Thermobifida halotolerans: one gene and its partner. The protein of the gene in region 2 binds, or shares a complex with, the protein of the main gene of each other region. Links are inferred from orthologs where the notes say so. Each region holds a gene or a part of one and is shown on either strand. Other genes may lie near its edges.

The links.
Region 1: the proteins of NI17_RS02890 (region 2) and dnaN are in contact, whole or in part, in a solved structure (PDB 1OK7), measured with the Escherichia coli proteins. The link is inferred for Thermobifida halotolerans from one-to-one orthologs.

The regions. Positions count from the first base shown.
Region 1 is NZ_CP063196.1:4,460,543-4,470,468, reverse strand. The notes cover bases 7,077-9,926. They hold dnaN (DNA polymerase III subunit beta), read right to left. Parts: upstream 9,148-9,926; coding sequence 8,005-9,147; downstream 7,077-8,004. Other genes in these bases: dnaA (chromosomal replication initiator protein DnaA), read right to left, coding at 9,919-9,926; gnd (phosphogluconate dehydrogenase (NAD(+)-dependent, decarboxylating)), read right to left, coding at 7,077-7,941. In the rest of the region: gyrA (DNA gyrase subunit A), read right to left, coding at 418-2,946; gyrB (DNA topoisomerase (ATP-hydrolyzing) subunit B), read right to left, coding at 3,004-4,941; NI17_RS20005 (DciA family protein), read right to left, coding at 5,309-5,830; DNA replication/repair protein RecF, read right to left, coding at 5,820-6,956; more of gnd, read right to left, coding at 7,060-7,076. UniProt on the Escherichia coli protein: Confers DNA tethering and processivity to DNA polymerases and other proteins. Acts as a clamp, forming a ring around DNA (a reaction catalyzed by the clamp-loading complex) which diffuses in an ATP-independent manner freely and bidirectionally along dsDNA.
Region 2 is NZ_CP063196.1:641,460-649,736, forward strand. Bases 399-3,243 are described here. They hold NI17_RS02890 (DNA polymerase IV), read left to right. Parts: upstream 399-1,122; coding sequence 1,123-2,364; downstream 2,365-3,243. Other genes in these bases: NI17_RS02885 (class I SAM-dependent methyltransferase), read left to right, coding at 399-1,004; NI17_RS02895 (DUF3040 domain-containing protein), read left to right, coding at 2,637-3,017; NI17_RS02900 (transglutaminase TgpA family protein), read right to left, coding at 3,123-3,243. In the rest of the region: transcription antitermination factor NusB, read left to right, coding at 1-206; more of NI17_RS02885, read left to right, coding at 246-398; more of NI17_RS02900, read right to left, coding at 3,244-5,444; NI17_RS02905 (DUF58 domain-containing protein), read right to left, coding at 5,441-6,649; NI17_RS02910 (AAA family ATPase), read right to left, coding at 6,674-7,669; division/cell wall cluster transcriptional repressor MraZ, read left to right, coding at 8,111-8,277. UniProt on the Escherichia coli protein: Poorly processive, error-prone DNA polymerase involved in translesion repair and untargeted mutagenesis. Copies undamaged DNA at stalled replication forks, which arise in vivo from mismatched or misaligned primer ends.

The DNA of each region.
Region 1 (9,926 bases), 3.8 Mb from region 2 along the record:
TCGACAGCGTCCCCGTCGCCCTCGGATTCCTCGGCGCCCGCAGAGTCATCGGAGACGTCTGCCTCGCTCACCGTTTCGGAGTCCGGGGACGTCTCGGACGTCTCGGTCTCGGAAGCGTCGACCTCAGTGGTCGTTGCGGCATCTGTTTCGCTCTGTTCGGAGCCGGTGCCACTCGACTCCAATGCAGCGGATTCTCGTTGCGCGTTGTCGGACATAGCCACGTTACCGCTGAACTCTCCATATAACAGTGGAATCCGGGAGGTCGGGCCAGCAGCGCCGAACCCCACGAGACGAATGTCGCTTATGACAGACAGCCACTCTATTGAGAGCGGCCACCGACCGGCCAGTGTCACGCGCGAGGGGCGGGTAATACCTTCCCCTCGCGCGTGTGGACGTGTTTCACGTGAAACGCAGAGACTACTCGACGTCGAACTCGGTGCCGTTCTCGGCCTCGTCGTCCATACCCTCGGCGTTGCGCGCGATGGCGACCACGTGGTGGCCCTTGCTGAGGTTCATCAGCCGAACCCCCATCGTGGCCCGCTGCGACCGCTTGATCTCCGCACACTTGGTGCGGATCACTCCGCCGTTGGAGGTGATCGCCAGGATCTCGTCCTCCTCGGGATCGACCATCAGCGCACCGACGAGCCTGCCGCGGGTCTCCACGACCTTGGCCGTGAGCACGCCCTTGCCGCCGCGCTTCTGCACCGGATACTGGTCGGACGGGGTGCGCTTGGCGTAGCCGCCGTCGGTGGCCACGAGCACGTCCGTGGCACCCTCGCCCTCACGGATGACATCCATGCTGAGCAGGTAGTCGCCCTCCGTGAAACGCATGCCGATCACGCCGCTGGTCGCCCGTCCCATCGGCCGCAGCGACTCGTCCGACGCGGAGAACCGGATCGCCTGGGCGTTACTGCTGATCAGCAGCAGGTCGTCGGTCGGGAAGACCAGCCTGGCGGCGATCAGTTCGTCGTCCTCGCGCAGGTTGATGGCGATGATGCCCGCCGAACGCGCGGAGTCGAAGTCCTCCAGCTTGGTCTTCTTGACCAGACCGGAACGGGTGGCCAGTACCAGGTAGGGCGCTGCCTCGTAGTCGCGCAGCGCCAGCACCTGGGCGATCTCCTCATCGGGCAGGAACGGCACCAGATTGGCCACGTGCTGCCCTCGGGAGTCCCGGGCCAGCTCGGGAAGCTCGTATGCCTTCGTGCGGTACACCCGGCCCTTGTTCGTGAAGAACAGGATCCAGTTGTGCGTGGTCGTCACGAAGAAGTGCTGGACGATGTCGTCCTGTTTGAGCTGGGCGCCGCGCACCCCCTTGCCGCCGCGCCTCTGTGCCCGGTAGTTGTCGAGGCGGGTGCGCTTGGCGTAACCGCCCCGGGTGATGGTGACGACGATGTCCTCTTCGGCGATGAAGTCCTCCATACGCATGTCGCCCTCGTCGGGGACGATCTGCGTACGGCGATCGTCACCGTACTTCTCGACGATCTCGGCGAGTTCGTCGCGTACGATTCCGCGCTGCCGCTCGGGCGAGGCGAGGATCCCGTTGTAGTCGGTGATCTGCGCCATCAGCTCGTCGTACTCGCTGGTGAGCTGCTGGCGTTCCAACGCCGCGAGTTTGCGTAGCTGCATATCCAGGATCGCCCGCGCCTGGACGTCGTCGATGGCCAGCAGGCTCATGAGGCCGCTCTTGGCGTCGTCCGCGGAGGCGCTGCCCCGGATCAGCGCGATGACCTCGTCGATCCGGTCGATCGCCTTGAGCAGCGCACGCAGGATGTGGGCGCGCTCCTCGGCCTTGCGCAGCAGGTAGCGAGTGCGCCGGACGATGACCTGGATCTGGTGGACCACCCAGTGGCGGATGAGCTGGTCCAGGCGGAGCGTGCGGGGCACTCCGTCGACCAGGGCCAGCATGTTCGCGCCGAACGTCTCCTGCAGCTGGGTGTGCTTGTAGAGGTTGTTCAGCACGACCTTGGCGACCGCGTCGCGCTTGAGGACGATCACCAGTCGCTGCCCGGTGCGGCCGCTGCTCTCGTCCTTGACGTCGGCGATCCCGTTGACCTTGCCGTCCTTGACAAGCTCGGCGATCTTCAGCGCGAGGTTGTCGGGGTTGACCTGGTAGGGCAGCTCGGTGACCACCAGGCACTGGCGGCCTCTCCCGTCCTCCTCCACGTTGACCACGGCGCGCATGGTGATCGAGCCGCGTCCGGTACGGTAGGCGTCCTCGATGCCGCGTCGACCGACGATGAGCCCGCTGGTGGGGAAGTCGGGGCCCTTGATCCGCGCGATGAGCGCGTCGAGCAGTTCCTCGTCGGAGGCCTCGGGGTGCTCCAGGTACCAGGTGACGCCGTTGGCCACCTCGCGCAGGTTGTGCGGCGGAATGTTGGTGGCCATACCGACCGCGATACCGGCCGAACCGTTGACCAGGAGGTTGGGGAACCGCGAGGGGAGAACCACGGGCTCCTGCGAACGGCCGTCGTAGTTGGGCCGGAAGTCGACGGTCTCCTTGTCGATGTCGCGCAGCATCTCCATGGCCAGCGGCGCGAGCTTGCACTCGGTGTAGCGCATGGCCGCTGCCGGGTCATTGCCGGGAGAGCCGAAGTTTCCGTTGCCGTCGACCAGCGGCATCCGCATCGACCAGGGCTGCGCCAACCGCACCAGGGTGTCGTAGATGGCGGAGTCGCCGTGCGGATGGTAGTTACCCATGACGTCGCCGACGACGCGCGCGCACTTGAAGTAACCGCGGTCGGGACGGTACCCGCCGTCGTACATGGCGTAGAGCACGCGCTGGTGGACGGGCTTCAACCCGTCGCGCACGTCGGGCAGGGCGCGGCCGATGATGACCGACATCGCGTAGTCGAGGTAGCTGCGCTGCATCTCGACCTGGATGTCGACCGGTTCGACACGGCTTGTGGAATTCTCGGAGGCCTCGGGAGTCGTGTTCGCATCCGTCACTGGATGTCGATCCTTTTCTGGTGGGTCGTTCGCTGCCGTCGGAACGTCAGGCGCGGGCTAGATGTCCAGGAACCGGACGTCCCGGGCGTTGCGCTGGATGAAGGAGCGCCGCGACTCGACGTCCTCTCCCATGAGCACACTGAACATCTCGTCCGCCTGCGCGGCGTCGTCGAGCGTCACCTGCAGCAGTATCCGGCGCTGGGGGTCCATGGTGGTCTCCCACAGTTCTCCCGGGTTCATCTCGCCCAGTCCCTTGAAGCGCTGGACGAGGTCGCGGGGCCGGGGGTCCCTCTTGCCCGCCGCGACCCCCGCGGTGATCAGTTCGTCGCGCTCACGGTCGGAGTAGGCGTAGTCCACGTCGGTGCCGCGCGTGTCCCACTTGATCTTGTACAGCGGGGGCTGCGCGAGGTAGACGTACCCGGCCTCGATGAGCGGCTTCATGAAGCGGAACAGCAGGGTGAGCAGCAGCGTACGGATGTGCTGGCCGTCGACGTCGGCGTCGGCCATGAGGATGATCTTGTGGTAGCGCAGCTTCTCGATGTCGAAGTCGTCGTGGACACCGGTGCCCAGCGCCGTGATGATCGCCTGGACCTCGTTGTTCTTGAGGATCCGGTCGATGCGGGCCTTCTCGACATTCAGGATCTTGCCACGGATGGGAAGAATGGCCTGGTAGTGAGGGTCGCGTCCGCCCTTCGCGGAGCCGCCCGCGGAGTCGCCCTCGACGATGTAGACCTCGGAGCGCTCCGGATCGGTGGACTGGCAGTCCGCCAGTTTGCCGGGAAGCGAGGTGGACTCCAGCAGCGTCTTGCGCCGGGTGAGGTCGCGCGCCTGGCGGGCGGCGATGCGGGCACGCGCGGCCTGGTTCGCCTTGGTGACGATGTCCTTGGCCTCGCCGGGGTTGCGGTCGAACCAGTCCCGCAGGTGCTCGTGGCACACCTTCTGCACGAACGACTTGGCCTCGGTGTTGCCGAGCTTGGTCTTGGTCTGCCCCTCGAACTGGGGGTCGGTGAGCTTGACCGAGACGATCGCGGTGAGACCCTCCCGGATGTCGTCGCCGGTGAGGTTGTCGTCCTTGTCACGCAGCAGTTTCTGGTCGCGCGCGTACCGGTTGACGATCGAGGTGAGGGCCGCGCGGAACCCCTCCTCGTGGGTGCCTCCCTCGGCCGTGTTGATGGTGTTGGCGAAGGTGTGCACCGAGGAGGTGTACGACTGGTTCCACTGCATGGCGATCTCGGCCGCGATGCCGTCGCCGGAGTCCTCGAACGCGATGACGGTGGAGTGTGCGGGCTCCTTGGTCGCGTTGATGTGGTGGACGAAGTCCGAGAGGCCCCCCTCGTAGTGGTAGGTCTGCGTGACGGGGGAGTCGCCGACGAACTCGGGACGCTCGTCGCGGATGGTGATGGACAGTCCCCTGTTGAGGAAGGCCATCTCCTGGAGCCGCCGGGACAGCGTCTCGAAGTTGTACGTGGTGGTCTCGAAGATGGACCCGTCGGCCCAGAAGGTGATCTGGGTACCGGTCTCGTCGGTGGACTCGCCCCTGGTGAGATCGGTCACCGGCTGGGTCATCTCGTAGCACTGCGTCCACACGTACCCGTCCCTGCGGACCTCCACCTCGAGCCGGGTGGACAGGGCGTTGACCACGGAGACGCCGACTCCGTGCAGCCCTCCGGAGACCGCATAGGACTTGCTGTCGAACTTGCCGCCCGCGTGCAGGGTGGTCAGAACGAGTTCCACCGCGGGCCGCTTCTCCACCGGATGCGGGTCGACCGGGATACCGCGCCCGTTGTCGGCCACCCGTACCCCGCCGTCGGCCAGCAGTGTGACCTCGATGGCGGTCGCGTACCCGGCGAGCGCCTCGTCCACGGAGTTGTCCACAACCTCGTAGACGAGATGGTGCAGCCCGCGCTCCCCCGTGGAGCCGATGTACATGCCGGGGCGTTTGCGTACCGCTTCGAGGCCTTCCAAAACCGTGATTGATCGCGCGTCGTAGGCCAAGTTGGAAACACCCTCCTGCCGGGGACGCCGACCAGCCGCATGACAATCGGCGGACACACGGCGACCCAGGCGAAACGCGCTGCCACGCCCCCGCCAAGACGCTGCTGCGACCCCGATTCCCGGTACCCCGCTCTTGGTGCGGTCCCTGTCGGTGGAGGCGTCCATAGAACTGCCTCCATGATACCGTGCGCACGGCCTGAAAGTCGCATCTGCGGCCCTGTGACGGCCTTCAACGAACGAACGGAGCGGGAGCCGAGTCCCCACACGCGCCCCGCCCTGGCGGGAACTCCGCGACCAAATCAGTGCTGTCCGCCCGGGACAACGCCGTCCGATCGTCGCGGAACGGTTCCGCGGTGGCCGGCCGCCCTCAGCGCACCCGCCACTGACCTCGGTTTCCGCGTCGGCTTCCCGGGGTGGCGACCCTGATGACGCGTACGGTTCCGTGCCCGAGTTCCTCGTTGAGTCGCCGCACCAACTGGGGGGACATGGCGCGCACCTGGGTCGCCCAGGCCGCGGAGTCGACCGCCACCACCAGTTCACCGTCGGCGTAGGTCTGGGGCCGCACGTGTTCGGCCAGGCTCTCACCGACGATCTGGGACCAGCGTCCGAAGACACCGCCGACGGCCACCTGCTCCTGCCAGCCGTGCTCGATCAGCCAGGAGCGCACGGCGTCGCCGAACAACTGCGGTTCGCCGCGCCGTCTCGTGGAACCGCGCCGGGGTCTGCGGGAGTGTGTCTGCGGTGCGGCGGCGCCGCGGGCCCTGGCCTCGGCGCGGGCCTTGGCCAGGGCCTGACGGGCCCGCTCGATACCGCTGGGACCGCTGGGGGACGGATCTCCGTCCACAGGCTGTGGGGAGTCGGGCCGCCGCGGCCGGTGCTCACTGTTCACGTTCCACCACTCCATCCCGGACTCTGAACCGCGCGCCCGACAACTCCTCGGGAACGTCGCCGGGCACCGCCGCGCTCACCAGGACCTGCTCGGCGGTGCGGACGTGCTCGGCCAGCCGCCGTCGGCGCTCGGCGTCGAGTTCGGCGAAGACGTCGTCGAGGACGAGCACCGGATCGTCGCCGTCGGCTCGCAGCAGTTCGAACCCGGCGAGCCGCAGCGCCAGCGCGTAGGACCACGACTCGCCCTGGCTGGCGTAGCCCCTGGCGGGCAGGTCGTTCAGGCGCAACTGCAGGTCGTCGCGGTGCGGCCCCACGAGACTGACCCCGCGCCGCAACTCCTGGGGGCGCGCCTCGGTCAGTGCGCCGCGCAGGGCGTCCACAAGCTGTGGACGGTCCGCGGTCACAGTGCCCCCCTCGGGCACCGCGGAGCAGCGGTAGTGCAGGGTGGGCGGTCCTCCGGACGAGGTGAGCTCACCGTAGGCCTTGGCGACCAGCGGCTGCATTTCGGCCACCAGTGTCAGGCGCGCCGCCAGCAGTTCGGCGCCGGTGTCGGCCAGGTGCTCGTCCCACACGTCCAGGGTCGACAGGTCCGGTTCGCTCCGCTGGTTGAGGTACCGGGCCGAGGCCGATTTGAGCAGGGCGTTGCGCTGCTTGAGCACCCGTTCGTAGTCGGAGCGGACCCCCGCGTACCGGGGCGCCCGGGCGACCAGCAGGTCGTCCAGGAATCGGCGACGCTCCCCCGGGTCTCCCTTGACGAGGGCCAGGTCCTCGGGTGCGAACAGCACGGTCCGCAGAATGCCCAGCACGTCCCTCGGGCGGGTGCCCGCAGAGCGGTTCAACCGGGCGCGGTTGGCCCGCCCCGGGTTGATCTCCAGTTCGATGAGGGTGCGCTGGTCGTGCCGGACCACGGCCGCCCGGATGACCGCCCGTTGTGCTCCCCTGCGGACGAGAGGAGCGTCGTTGGCCACACGGTGGCTGCCGTGCGTGGCGACATAGCCGATCGCCTCGAACAGGTTGGTCTTGCCGTGTCCGTTGGGACCGACGAAGGTGCTGATCCCCGGCTCCAACTCCAGGTACGCGGTCTCGTAGGACCGGTAGTCGGCCAACTGCAGATGGGAGACGTACATCTGGCTGCTCCTACAGAAGCGGACCGGGTCCGCGCGGCCGTGTGCGCGGACCCGGGAGGCGTGGGGCGACCGTGTCGTCCACAGACTGTGGACCGCCGCGGGGCTATTCCTCGGCCTTGGTCACCGCGTGTCCACCGAACTGGTTGCGCAGCGCCGCGATGACCTTCATCGCCGGACTGTCCTCCTGCCGTGAGGCGAACCGGGCGTACAGGGCCGCGGTGATGACCGGGGCGGGAACCGCGTGGTCCACGGCGGCCTGGACGGTCCAGCGTCCCTCGCCGGAGTCCTCGGCGTACCCGCGCAGCCGCTCCAGCCCGGGATCCTCGTCGAGGGCGCGGACCAGAAGGTCCAGCAGCCAGGAGCGCACCACCGTGCCCTCGCGCCAACTGGCGAGGGTTCCGGGGACGTCGTCGACGATCCCGGAGGCGGCCATGAGTTCGTAGCCCTCGGCGAAGGCCTGCATCATGCCGTACTCGATGCCGTTGTGGACCATCTTGACGAAGTGCCCGGCGCCGACCGATCCGGCGTGCACGAACCCTCCGCCATTGTCGGGGGTGAGCGCGTCGAAGACCGGTCTGGCCCGCTCCACGCTCTCGGGGGAGCCGCCGACCATGATGCCGTAGCCGTTCTCCCGTCCCCAGACACCGCCGCTGACACCGGCGTCGAGGTACTCGACACCGCGCCGCGCGAGTTCCGCGGCATGCTCGCGGTCGTCCCGGTAGTGGGAGTTGCCGCCCTCGATGACGAGGTCGCCGGGCGCCAGCAGTTCGCCGAGTTCGCGGATGCTGCTCCGGGTGGGCTCGCCGGCCGGAACCATCAGCCACACGATTCGCGGCGCGGCCAGCCGCTCGACGAGTTCGGTGACCGACCCGACGTCGCGCACCTGGGGATCGAAGTCGAAACCGATGACGTCGTGGCCCTTGTCACGGAGCCGCGCGGCCATGTTGCCGCCCATCTTGCCGAGGCCGATCATGCCGAGTTGCATGCTCGTGTTTCCTTACTCGTGCCCAGTCTGTGGATAGGTGGAGGAACCGGCTCGCGGCTTCGGTCAGCCGGACAGCCGCACGGGCATGATCAGGTACCGGTAGTCCGACGCGGTCGCGTCGTCGGCGGGCTTGCCGGTGATGATGGCCGGTTTGGTGGAGGTGGTGAACTGCAGGTGAGCCACGTCGGACTCGATGGCGTTCAGACCGTCGAGGAGGAAGGTGGAGTTGAAGGCGATCTGGATGTCGTCGCCTTCGAGAGACGCCTCCAGCGTCTCGACCGCCTGGGCCTCCTCACCGGTGCCGGCTTCGAGTACCAGTTGACCGCCGCTGAAGGCCAGCCGCAGCGGCGTGTTGCGTTCGGCGACCAGTGAGACGCGCTTGACCGCCTCGATGAACTCCGCCTTCTGCACCTCGGCGACCGAGTTGAACGACTCCGGCAGCAGCTTGCGGTACTTGGGGAACTCTCCGTCGAGCAGTCGGGTGGTGGTGCGTCGACCGCCGCCCTCGAAGCCGATCATGCCCTCTCCGCCGTTGTCGGCGCTGGACAGGGCGATGGACACCTGGGCGCCGCCGGTCAGGGACTTGGCGGTGTCGGCGAGGGTCTTGGCCGGCACCAGCGCGACCGCGGACACGTCGGGGTTCTCGGGAGTCCAGGTGAGTTCACGCACGGCCAGCCGGTAGCGGTCGGTGGAGGCCAGGGTCACGGTGGAGCCCTCGATCTCCACCCGGACGCCGGTGAGCATCGGCAGCGTGTCGTCGCGTCCGGCGGCGACCGCGACCTGGCTGACGGCGGCGGCGAAGGCGTCGCTGAGCACCGATCCGGTCAACGATGGCATGGCGGGAAGGGTCGGGTAGTCCTCCACGGGGAGGGTGAGGATCGTGAACCTCGCGCTGCCGCAGGAGACGACGACCTTGGCTCCGTCGGTGCCGACCTCCACAGTCTGTGGAGGAAGGTTGCGCACGATCTCGGCGAGGAGCTTGCCCGACACGAGAGTCCTGCCCGGCTCGTCGATGTCGACGTCGACCGACACCTGGGCGGAGACCTCGTAGTCGAAGCTGGACAGCCTGAGCCGCTGCTGTCCGCCGTCGTCCTCGGCGTCCAGCAGCATTCCGGCGAGGACGGGCACCGACGGCCGGACCGGCAGGGTGCGAGCGGTCCAGGCGACGGCGTCCGCGAGCACGTCGCGTTCGACCCGGAACTTCACGATCGGTCTCTCTTTCCTCGACTACCACGAAACCGCCGACCGACGCCCTGGGTCGCACGTGTCGGCGTTCCTGAGGCCGACGGACGGGACCACCCGCGTCGGGATGTCGGTCAGGGCGCTAAGGGGGGTGAGTTCACAACGGTACCCCGATTCGGACCCGAACGTGCGCGTGTCGAGGGGCCTGTCAGAGGTTGCTGCTCTCGTCTGGCGGGGTGGGGAGGGCGGCCGTGTCGGAGCGACGGTCCGGGAGGCGTTGTCCACAGAAACGGGCCGAGCCTGTTTACGAAGCCACGAGATCTCTTTATGTGGCGCAGTAGTAATAGGGCCTGTGGATACTGTGGACAACCCTTGTTTCTGCAGCTCACCACAGAGATTTCTGTCCACAGAACCTGTGGATGTCGGCTGTGGAAAAGTCGTCCGGCTGTGGACGGAGGGTGGTTGTCCCCAGGTCATCCACAGATCGTCCACAGGTTATCCACGACTTTACCCACAGATCCTGTCATCGGGTGACCGGATGTCGTGGCTGGTTATACACAGCGTGTCCACAGGGCGTCCACAGGAAATCGTGGTTTATCCCCAGGGTTATCCACGGCTTATCCACAGCTTGGGATGTGCTAGAGGACATCCGGAACCAGGAGGCGGACAGGTGGGCGCGGACCACGAGCCGCCATGAAGTGACCGGCCTCACAGCGGTGGCTCGCGGTCTTTGTTCTCCCTTTGCCCTTCCCGGAGAAACCCGCGGGACGGCTCGGAGCACGGGCCGCGGAGTGCTCAGATGT
Region 2 (8,277 bases):
GGACACTGGAGCGCATGCCGGTGGTCGACCGCAACATCCTGCGGGTCGGGGCCTACGAACTGCTGTGGGCCGAGGACATCCCCGACGGGGTGGCGATCGCGGAAGCGGTGGCGATGGCCAAGGAGCTGTCCACCGAAGAGTCGCCGGTCTTCGTCAACGGCCTGCTCTCCCGGCTGATGGAGAACAAGGCCTCGCTGTCGCTGTAGCGTCGCCCCGACGCGCGGGGCGGGGAAAGGACTCGAATCGTGGACTCCTCCACCGTCGGCTCCCGGCGTGCCGCCAGTGCCGCGCGCACCGCAGTGGTCTGGGAGGCACTGACCGCCGAACTGGCGCGTGCGGCCGAGGAGTTCGACGGCCCTCTGGAGATCGTCGACGCGGGCGGCGGCACCGGTGGCGCCGCTGTTCCTCTCGCCGGTCTCGGCCACCACGTGACGGTTGTCGACCCCAACCCCGACTCCCTGGCGGCGCTGGAGCGCCGCGCGGCCGAGGCCGGGGTGCGGGTGCGCGCGGTCCAGGGCGACACCCGGGACCTGCGCGACCTGCTGCCCGAGTCCCACGCCCACCTGGTTCTCGTCCACAACGTCCTGGAGTACGTGGACGACCCGCTGGTCGCGCTGCGTGACGTCGTCTCCGCCACCCGCCCCGGGGGAGTGGTCAGCGTCATGGCGGCCAACGCCGTGGCGGCGGTGCTGCACCGGTCACTGGCCGGGCACCTCGCCGACGCGTTGGCGCTGCTGGAGTCGCCCGAGGGCCGGTGGGGGCCGAACGATCCGATGCCGCGCCGCTTCACCGTCGCACGGCTCACCGCCCTGGCCCGGGAGGCGGGACTCGCCCGGACCGAGCTGCGCGGGGTGCGGGTGCTGGGCGACCTGCTGCCCGGCCGGGTGTTCGAGGACCCGCAGACCCCCGACGTCCTGGTGGCCCTGGAGAAGGCGGCGTCGGCGCACACGGAACTGTCGGGCGTCGCCACCCAACTGCACCTGCTGGCGCGGCGCCCCTCCTGACCCCGCCCCGCGCGGCGCTGTCGGCGGCTCCTGGTAGAACAGCACCCGGAGGGCGCGGTGCGCCAGGGGGATCGGGGGTGGACCGGTGAGTCGGCGGCAACTCGAACGCGGCGAGCCCATGCGCGGTGTGATGACCGAGCACGGCATCGCCCCCCTGACCGGGCAGCCCGTCGACGACGCCGACTGCACCGTGCTGCACATCGACATGGACGCCTTCTTCACCAGCGTCGAGGAGCTGCGCCGCCCCGAGGTGCGGGGGCGTCCGGTGATCGTGGGCGGCACCGGGGCGCGCGGTGTGGTCGCCGCGGCCAACTATCCGGCCCGGCGCCACGGCGTGCACTCGGCGATGCCCATGGCGCGGGCGTTGCGGCTGTGCCCCGGCGCGGTCGTCTTCCCGCCCGACGGCGAGACCTACCGGCGGGTCTCCGCCCGGGTCATGGACATCCTGCGGTCGATCACGCCCCAGGTGGAGCGGCTCTCGGTCGACGAGGCGTTCCTGGACGTGGCGGGGGCGCACCGTCGGCTGGGCGGCGGTCCGGAACACATCGCCCGGCTCGTCCGCGCGAGAGTCCGCGCCGAGGAGGGGCTCACCTGCTCGGTCGGGGTGGCGGCCACCAAGTTCGTCGCCAAACTCGCCTCCACCCGCTGCAAACCCGACGGCCTGCTGCTGGTCCCCACCGCGCACGTCACCGCGTTCCTGCACCCGCTGCCGGTCGGCGCGCTGTGGGGGGTGGGCGACCGCACCGAGCAGGCCCTCAGACGCATGGGACTGCGCACCGTCGGCGACGTCGCGCACACCCCGCCCGACACGCTCCGCCACGAACTGGGCCAGGCGCTGGGCGGCCAGCTCGCCGAACTGGCGTGGGGACGTGATCCGCGTCCCGTCACCGCCGAGACCACCGACAAGAGCGTCAGCACGGAGGAGACCTTCGACACCGACATCCGCGATCCCGAGGCGATCCGCCGGGAGCTGCTGCGGCTGGCCGAGAAGGTCGCGCGCCGGCTGCGCGCGGGCGGACACGCCGGACGTACGGTGGGGGTCAAGCTGCGCCGCTCCGACTTCGGCACCGTCACCCGGTCCCGCACCCTGTCCGAGCCCACCGACGTGGCCCGGGAGATCTTCGCGGTGGCCAGGGAGCTCTACGCGGCGTCCGGACTACCGGGAACCCCGCTGCGTCTGGTGGGTATCAGAATGGAGGGACTGGTCCCCGCGGACCAGGTCCACCACCAGTTGGCGCTGGACGAGCACGAACAGGAGTGGCGGACGGTCGAGAGACTCCAGGACGAGGTGGTCCGGCGCTTCGGCAGCGGAGCACTCGGACCGGCGTCGTTGGCCTTCCGTGACGAAGATGACGTATGATTCGGCATCTTTCCCGTTCCGTGTGCGTTGCACGGGATGAGGACGGCCGAGACAGACCGTGCCAGGGACACGATTCCCCGGAACGAGGGGAGAGAGGGGCGGGCCGGTGAGAGCCAGCCAGGTCGAGGGTAGTGTGGTCGACGGGAGGGACCCGTGCGCCCATCTTTTCTTTTCACAGGGCGCTAAGTCCCCGTATTCTGGGCATATCACTGGCCATCAGATTGTTGTTCAGCACCCGTTGCCCCACCCGGGGACTGCTTTTGGGAGGCGCCGTGCCGCTCTCTGAACACGAGCAGCGCATGCTCGAACAGATCGAGCGGGCGCTGTATGCGGAGGACCCGAAGTTCGCCAACACCGTCCGGCAGACGAACCCGCAGGTCCACTACAAGCGCCGGCTCGTCAAGGCGTCGATCGGTTTCGTGGTCGGCATCGGCCTTCTCCTGGGAGGCATGGTCTTCCAGACGGTGCTGGTCAGCGTCGTCGGTTTCATCATCATGCTGGTGTGTGCGCTGTGGGGGTTGTCCGGGTGGCGGCGCGCCGCCGGTGGCGGCTCCGTCAAGGCCGACAAGGGGTCGAAGCAGCGTAGGCAGCGCCCCGGAGTGATGGACCGGTTCGAGGAGCGCTGGCGTCGCCGTCAGGAAGGCGATCAGTAGCCGCGATTCGATCCGACGTCGGGTGGACTTGCTGATTCCCTCGTCACGCGTGCGGGCCACGGTAGCGACCGTGGCCCGCACGCGTTCTCGGGGTCCGCGCGGCTGTCAGGGCCGCCTGACGCGGCGCGGCTCCGCCGTCCGCGCGGCCCACCACAGTGACCGGGGCAGCAGCAGCGCCAGCACACGGGACAGCGGCGGGGACGCCGCGGTCAGGGCCCGCCGCACGGTGCGGCTGTCACCGGCCAGGTGGGGGACGGTGAACGGTCCGGGGGCGTAGTGGACGGCCTCCACGGCCGCCACGACGCGGTGCAGTGCCGCACGCGCGTCCGCGTCCAGTCGGCCGTCCTCGACCAGGGCGCGTTCCACGGCGCGCGGACTGTGCGCCGGGTTCCACGGCCGCCCCAGGTCCAGCAGGTCGTCACGGAGCTCCAGCCACGCGGAGCGGGCCAGGGAGGCCGCGTCGCGGGCCCGCCGCCACCGCAGTCCGCGCACCAGGTGCCGCAGCAGCGCGGGCACGGCCGACAGGACGGTGAGCGCCGAGACCGCCGCGACCGCTCCCGGGACGCCGTCCCCGGCGGGGCCGTCGGCAGTGGGGCGCTCCTCGGGAGCCGGGTTCTGCTCGGCGGCGGCCCCCTCGTCGGGAGGCGCCGACTCCGGAGCGGCGGACTCCACGGACTCCTCGGCGCCGTCCGCGTCCGCGGCGGTCGGCTCCGCGGGACCGGGCGTGGCGTAGTCGGGGACCGCGGCGGTCGGCTGCCCCTCCCCGGGGGTCGGCTCGAAACGCAGCCAGCCGTACCCCTCGAAGTACAGCTCCGGCCAGGCGTGGGCGTCGCTCTCCCGCACCACCCAGCGGTCGGAGCCGACGTGCTCGCCGGGGGTGTAGCCCACCGCGACCCGTGCGGGGATGCCGAGGTGCCGGGCCGTGGCCGCCATGGCCGAGGCGAAGTGCTGGCAGTAACCGGTCCGGCTCTGCAGCAGGAAGTGGGCGAGCGGGTCGGTGCCCCCGGGCACCCGCGGCGGGTTCAGGTCGTAGTCGAAGCCGCCGCCGGTGAACCAGTCCTGGAGGGCGACCGCCCGGTCGAAGGAGGTGTCGGCGTCGGCGACGACCTGCTCGACCAGCCGTGTCACCTCCTCGGAGAGGGAGGGCGGGGCCAGGTAGCGCCGGTCGATCCCGGGGGCCGAGGGGGCGGCCGCACGCAGGTCCTCCTCCCGGGGCTCGGGGAAGCCGCTGGTCACCCGGTAGGTGAGCCCGGCCGCCTCCCCGTGGGGGGAGAACACCATGAGCGTGTCGGGGTCCACGTACCACTCCCCGGCCACCCGCACCGTGCTGCTGGGATAGGGCAGCGGGAGGAAGTCCATCCCCCGCGCGTCGGCGGACACGGTGACGTCCGTGGTCACCGTGCCCGGGGCGGCCTCGCCGGCGAAGCCCGGCACCCGGGGGAGCGGGCCCTCGACCCGGTCGCCCGCGTCCGCCCGCACCGGCGACATCGTCCAGTTCTCGCCGTCGAAGGCGTCGAGCACGTGCGTCCGCAGGTACTCGGGGCTGCGGTCGGCGGTGCGGTACTCCAGAACCCGGCGGTCGCCCCCCGAGGTCAGAGTGCCGCGCAGACTGGTCAGCGGGTCCACCGTGGTCACGGTCTGCCCGTCCCCGCGCAACTGTCCGACCAGGGAGAACACCGAGTCGCTGGTCATCGTGGGGACGAGCGCGGGCACCAGCAGGGCCAGCACCACGGACGTTCCGGCGATCCCGACCGCGCCGAGTCCCCGCAGCGCCGACGCGGCGGCCGTCCACCGGCGCCCGCCGCGGCGGTCCCGCGGCGGGACCCGCACCCCCCAGGACGCCGTCCGGGCCGCGGAGTCCACGGCGAGCAGCAGCAGGAATCCCGCGGCGGCCACGGCGAATGCGCCCCCTCCCACCCCCCGGGGGTGCACCGTCAGCGGAACGGCGACCAGGGACAGCAGGGCGGCTCCGGCCAGCCCCGGCACGCGCAGCGTGACCGCCATCAGGTGCGCGGAGACCAGGAGCACACCCAGCAGCAGCGTCACCAGCAGGACGATTCCGTCGGTGGCGGGGACCGGTATGACGTTGGTCCGGATGTCGGACACGCCCGCGAAGAGCAGGTCGACCAGTCGCGCCACCGCCGCCGGAGTGGGAACGGTCCGCAGCAGCGCGGCGTCGGGTGCGTAGCGGCCGGTCACCGCCATCACCAGCGCGACCAGTTGCAGGACGGACGTCACCGTCGCGGGGACACGCGTCCACTGCGCCGCCGCGCCCACGGCGGCGATGGCGGCGACCGCCGTGACCGGTCCCGTCCACCATTCGGCGTCACCGAACACCGGGCCGAGCAGGGGCAGCGCGCACAGCGCGTGGACCGCGGTGGCCAGCGAGAGCAGGGTGCGGGCGAGCGCGTCCGTCGAGGATCTCACCGTGCCGCCCCCGATCCGCCCCACAGTTCGGGTAGCTGACCGGTGTGCTCGGGGCACAGCACCCGCCATCCGGCCTCGGTCAGCTCCCGCGCCGCCCGGACACGCGCCTCCTCCGGCCACGCGGCCCGCGGGACCAGGACCGCGACCCGCCCGTCCGACCGGCCGGGGCGGCACGCGGCCAGGGCGGCCACCTCGTCGGCGGCGAGCGCCCCCACCACCGCCACGGCCATCCCCCGGCCGCTCACCGAGGCCCCCGCCAGTCGGGTGATGCCCGCTCGGAGAGAGGGCGCCTCGGAGGAGGCGGCCAGGGCCAGCGCGTCCAGGACCGCGTCGCGGCGGCGGGTCCCGTCCAGTACGACGCCGTCCCCCAGCAGACGCAGCCGATGCCCCCGGTCGGCCAGGTGGACGGCGATCGACGCGGCCACCGTGACCGCGCCCTCCAGGGACGACGCTGTCCGAGCGCCGGTGTGCGCCGTCGAACGCAGGTCCACCAGGACGACGCTGGCGTCCAGCCGCCGCTGCTCCTCGCCGCGCACCATGAGGCGGCCGCGCCGAGCGGTGGAGCGCCAGTGCACCCGGCGCAGGTCGTCGCCGCTCCGGTAGGGGCGCGGTGTCGTGTCGTCGTCGGTTCCGGCCGGAGCGCGGACGGGACGCGGACCGCCCGTCGCCGCGCCGGTCCGCGCGGCGGCGGGCAGTTCCATGACCGGGGGGAGCACCAGCAGCGACGCCTCGGTTCCGATCGGGCGTTCCAGCCGCGCGCAGCCCAGCGGGTCGACGAAGCCCACCACGAGCGGGCCGATCGGGTAGCGGCCGCGCGCGTGCGAGCGCAGCCGGTAGGAGAACGTCCGCCGCTCACCGGGCCGCAGCACGCCGAGGTTGAACCGGGGCGGGACGCCGAGCGCGAACGGCAGCCGGTCCTCGGCCAGGAGCGGTCCGACCGGCAGCGACCACGACGGGTTGGTCAGGGTGAGCGCCACCCGGCAGTCGGTCCCCGCGGGGACGCGCCGCGCGGACAGTTCGCGCGTGTGGTCCACCTTCCGGGGCGTCAACAGCAGCAGCAGGACGCCGACCGGCGGGACCGCGGCCACGAGGACCGCGATCCGCAGCAGGTCGCGTTCCCCGAGCGCCAGCGCGCCGACGGTGATCACCGCTCCCACACCCAAAAAGATCCGTCCGCGCGGGGTGAGGGACCGCAGCACGTTCATCTTCGCGCCTTCTCGCTTCGGTCGCTAGCCGCGCGCGGGAATGGGGACCCGGGCCACCAGTTCGCCGACCACGTCCGCGGGGGACCGGTGGCGCTGCTGGGCTTCGACGCTGGGCAGCAGGCGGTGCGCCAGCACCGGGACGGCCAGCGCCTGGACGTCGTCGGGCAGGACGTGGTCGCGGCCGTCGAGGGCGGCGTAGGCGCGTGCCGCGCGCACCAGGTGCAGGGTGGCCCGCGGGGAGGCGCCCAGCGCCAGGGAGGGGGAGACCCGCGTGGCCGAGACCAGGTCCAGGGAGTAGCGCTTGACCACGGGGGAGACGTAGATCCCGCGGACCCGCTCGGTCATCGTGGCGACCTCGTGGACGGTGGTCACCGGGGTGAGCCGGTCCAGCGGGGAGTGCGCCGAGTGCGCGTCGATCATGCCGAGCTCGGTGCGGGGGTCGGGATAGCCCACGGAGACGCGCGCCATGAACCGGTCCCGTTGGGCCTCGGGTAGCGGATAGGTCCCCTCCGCCTCCATGTCGACGGGGTTCTGGGTGGCGATCACCATGAAGGGCCGGTTCAGGCGCCGGGTGACGCCGTCGACGCTGACCTGCCCCTCCTCCATGCACTCCAGCAGCGCGGACTGCGTCTTGGGGGAGGCCCGGTTGATCTCGTCGCCCAGCACGATGTTGGCGAACACCGGCCCGGGGCGGAACTCGAACTCGCGGCGCTGCTGGTGGTAGACGCTGACGCCGGTGATGTCGCTGGGGAGCAGGTCGGGGGTGAACTGGACTCGGCTCACCACGCAGTCGACGGCCCGCCCCAGAGCCTTGGCCAGCATGGTCTTGCCCACGCCGGGAACGTCCTCGATCAGCAGGTGCCCCTCGGCGAGCAGGACCGTCAGCGCGATTCGGACGACTTCGGGCTTGCCGGCGATCACGGTCTCGATCGCCGACCGTATCCGGTGGGCCGGGGCCAGTGGGCCGCCGACGCCCGAGGGTTGGTCGGCGGCGCCGTTCACCCGAGTGTCGAGCGACACGTGTCCCCCTCAACATGCCGTGGCTGGTTCATCACGAGGCTAGGCCCAAAGCGGGGCTTTGCAAACCGACGCCGAGCGGTCGCGGAGCGGAAGTTCCCAGGTCATCCCGGCCGAGCAGGGCGCCGAGGCGGTCTGGGTCACAGGGAAGCGGCGGTCGGTACCGGGGGGCCGGGGTCGCGGGAGGCGTTCCGGGGGGCTGCCACGGGGGCACCGGAGCGCCCCCGGCGGTTCCGGGCGCCAGGAGGGCGGACACGGAGCGTGATGCCGCGGCACCGCGCGCGGTGGCCCGCTCCACCCCCGCTGAACTGCGATTTCGCCGATGCGGCAGGGGCTGTGCGGCGGCTTTGTCTGTTGACGGTGGAGGAGAGTGGAGTACAGTGGAGCCGAGTGGAGGAGAGCGCCGCCTGTTTCGCGGGTGACCTGGGAGGTGGGAGTCGGACGATGTTCCTCGGCACCCACGCGCCACGTCTCGACGAGAAGGGGCGCATGTTCCTTCCGGCGAAATACCGCGACGAACTGGCGGGAGGACTGGTGATCACGAAAGGCCAGGAGCGCTGCCTCTACGTCTTTCCGCTGCGCGAGTTCGAGCGCATCACCCAGGTCCTCCG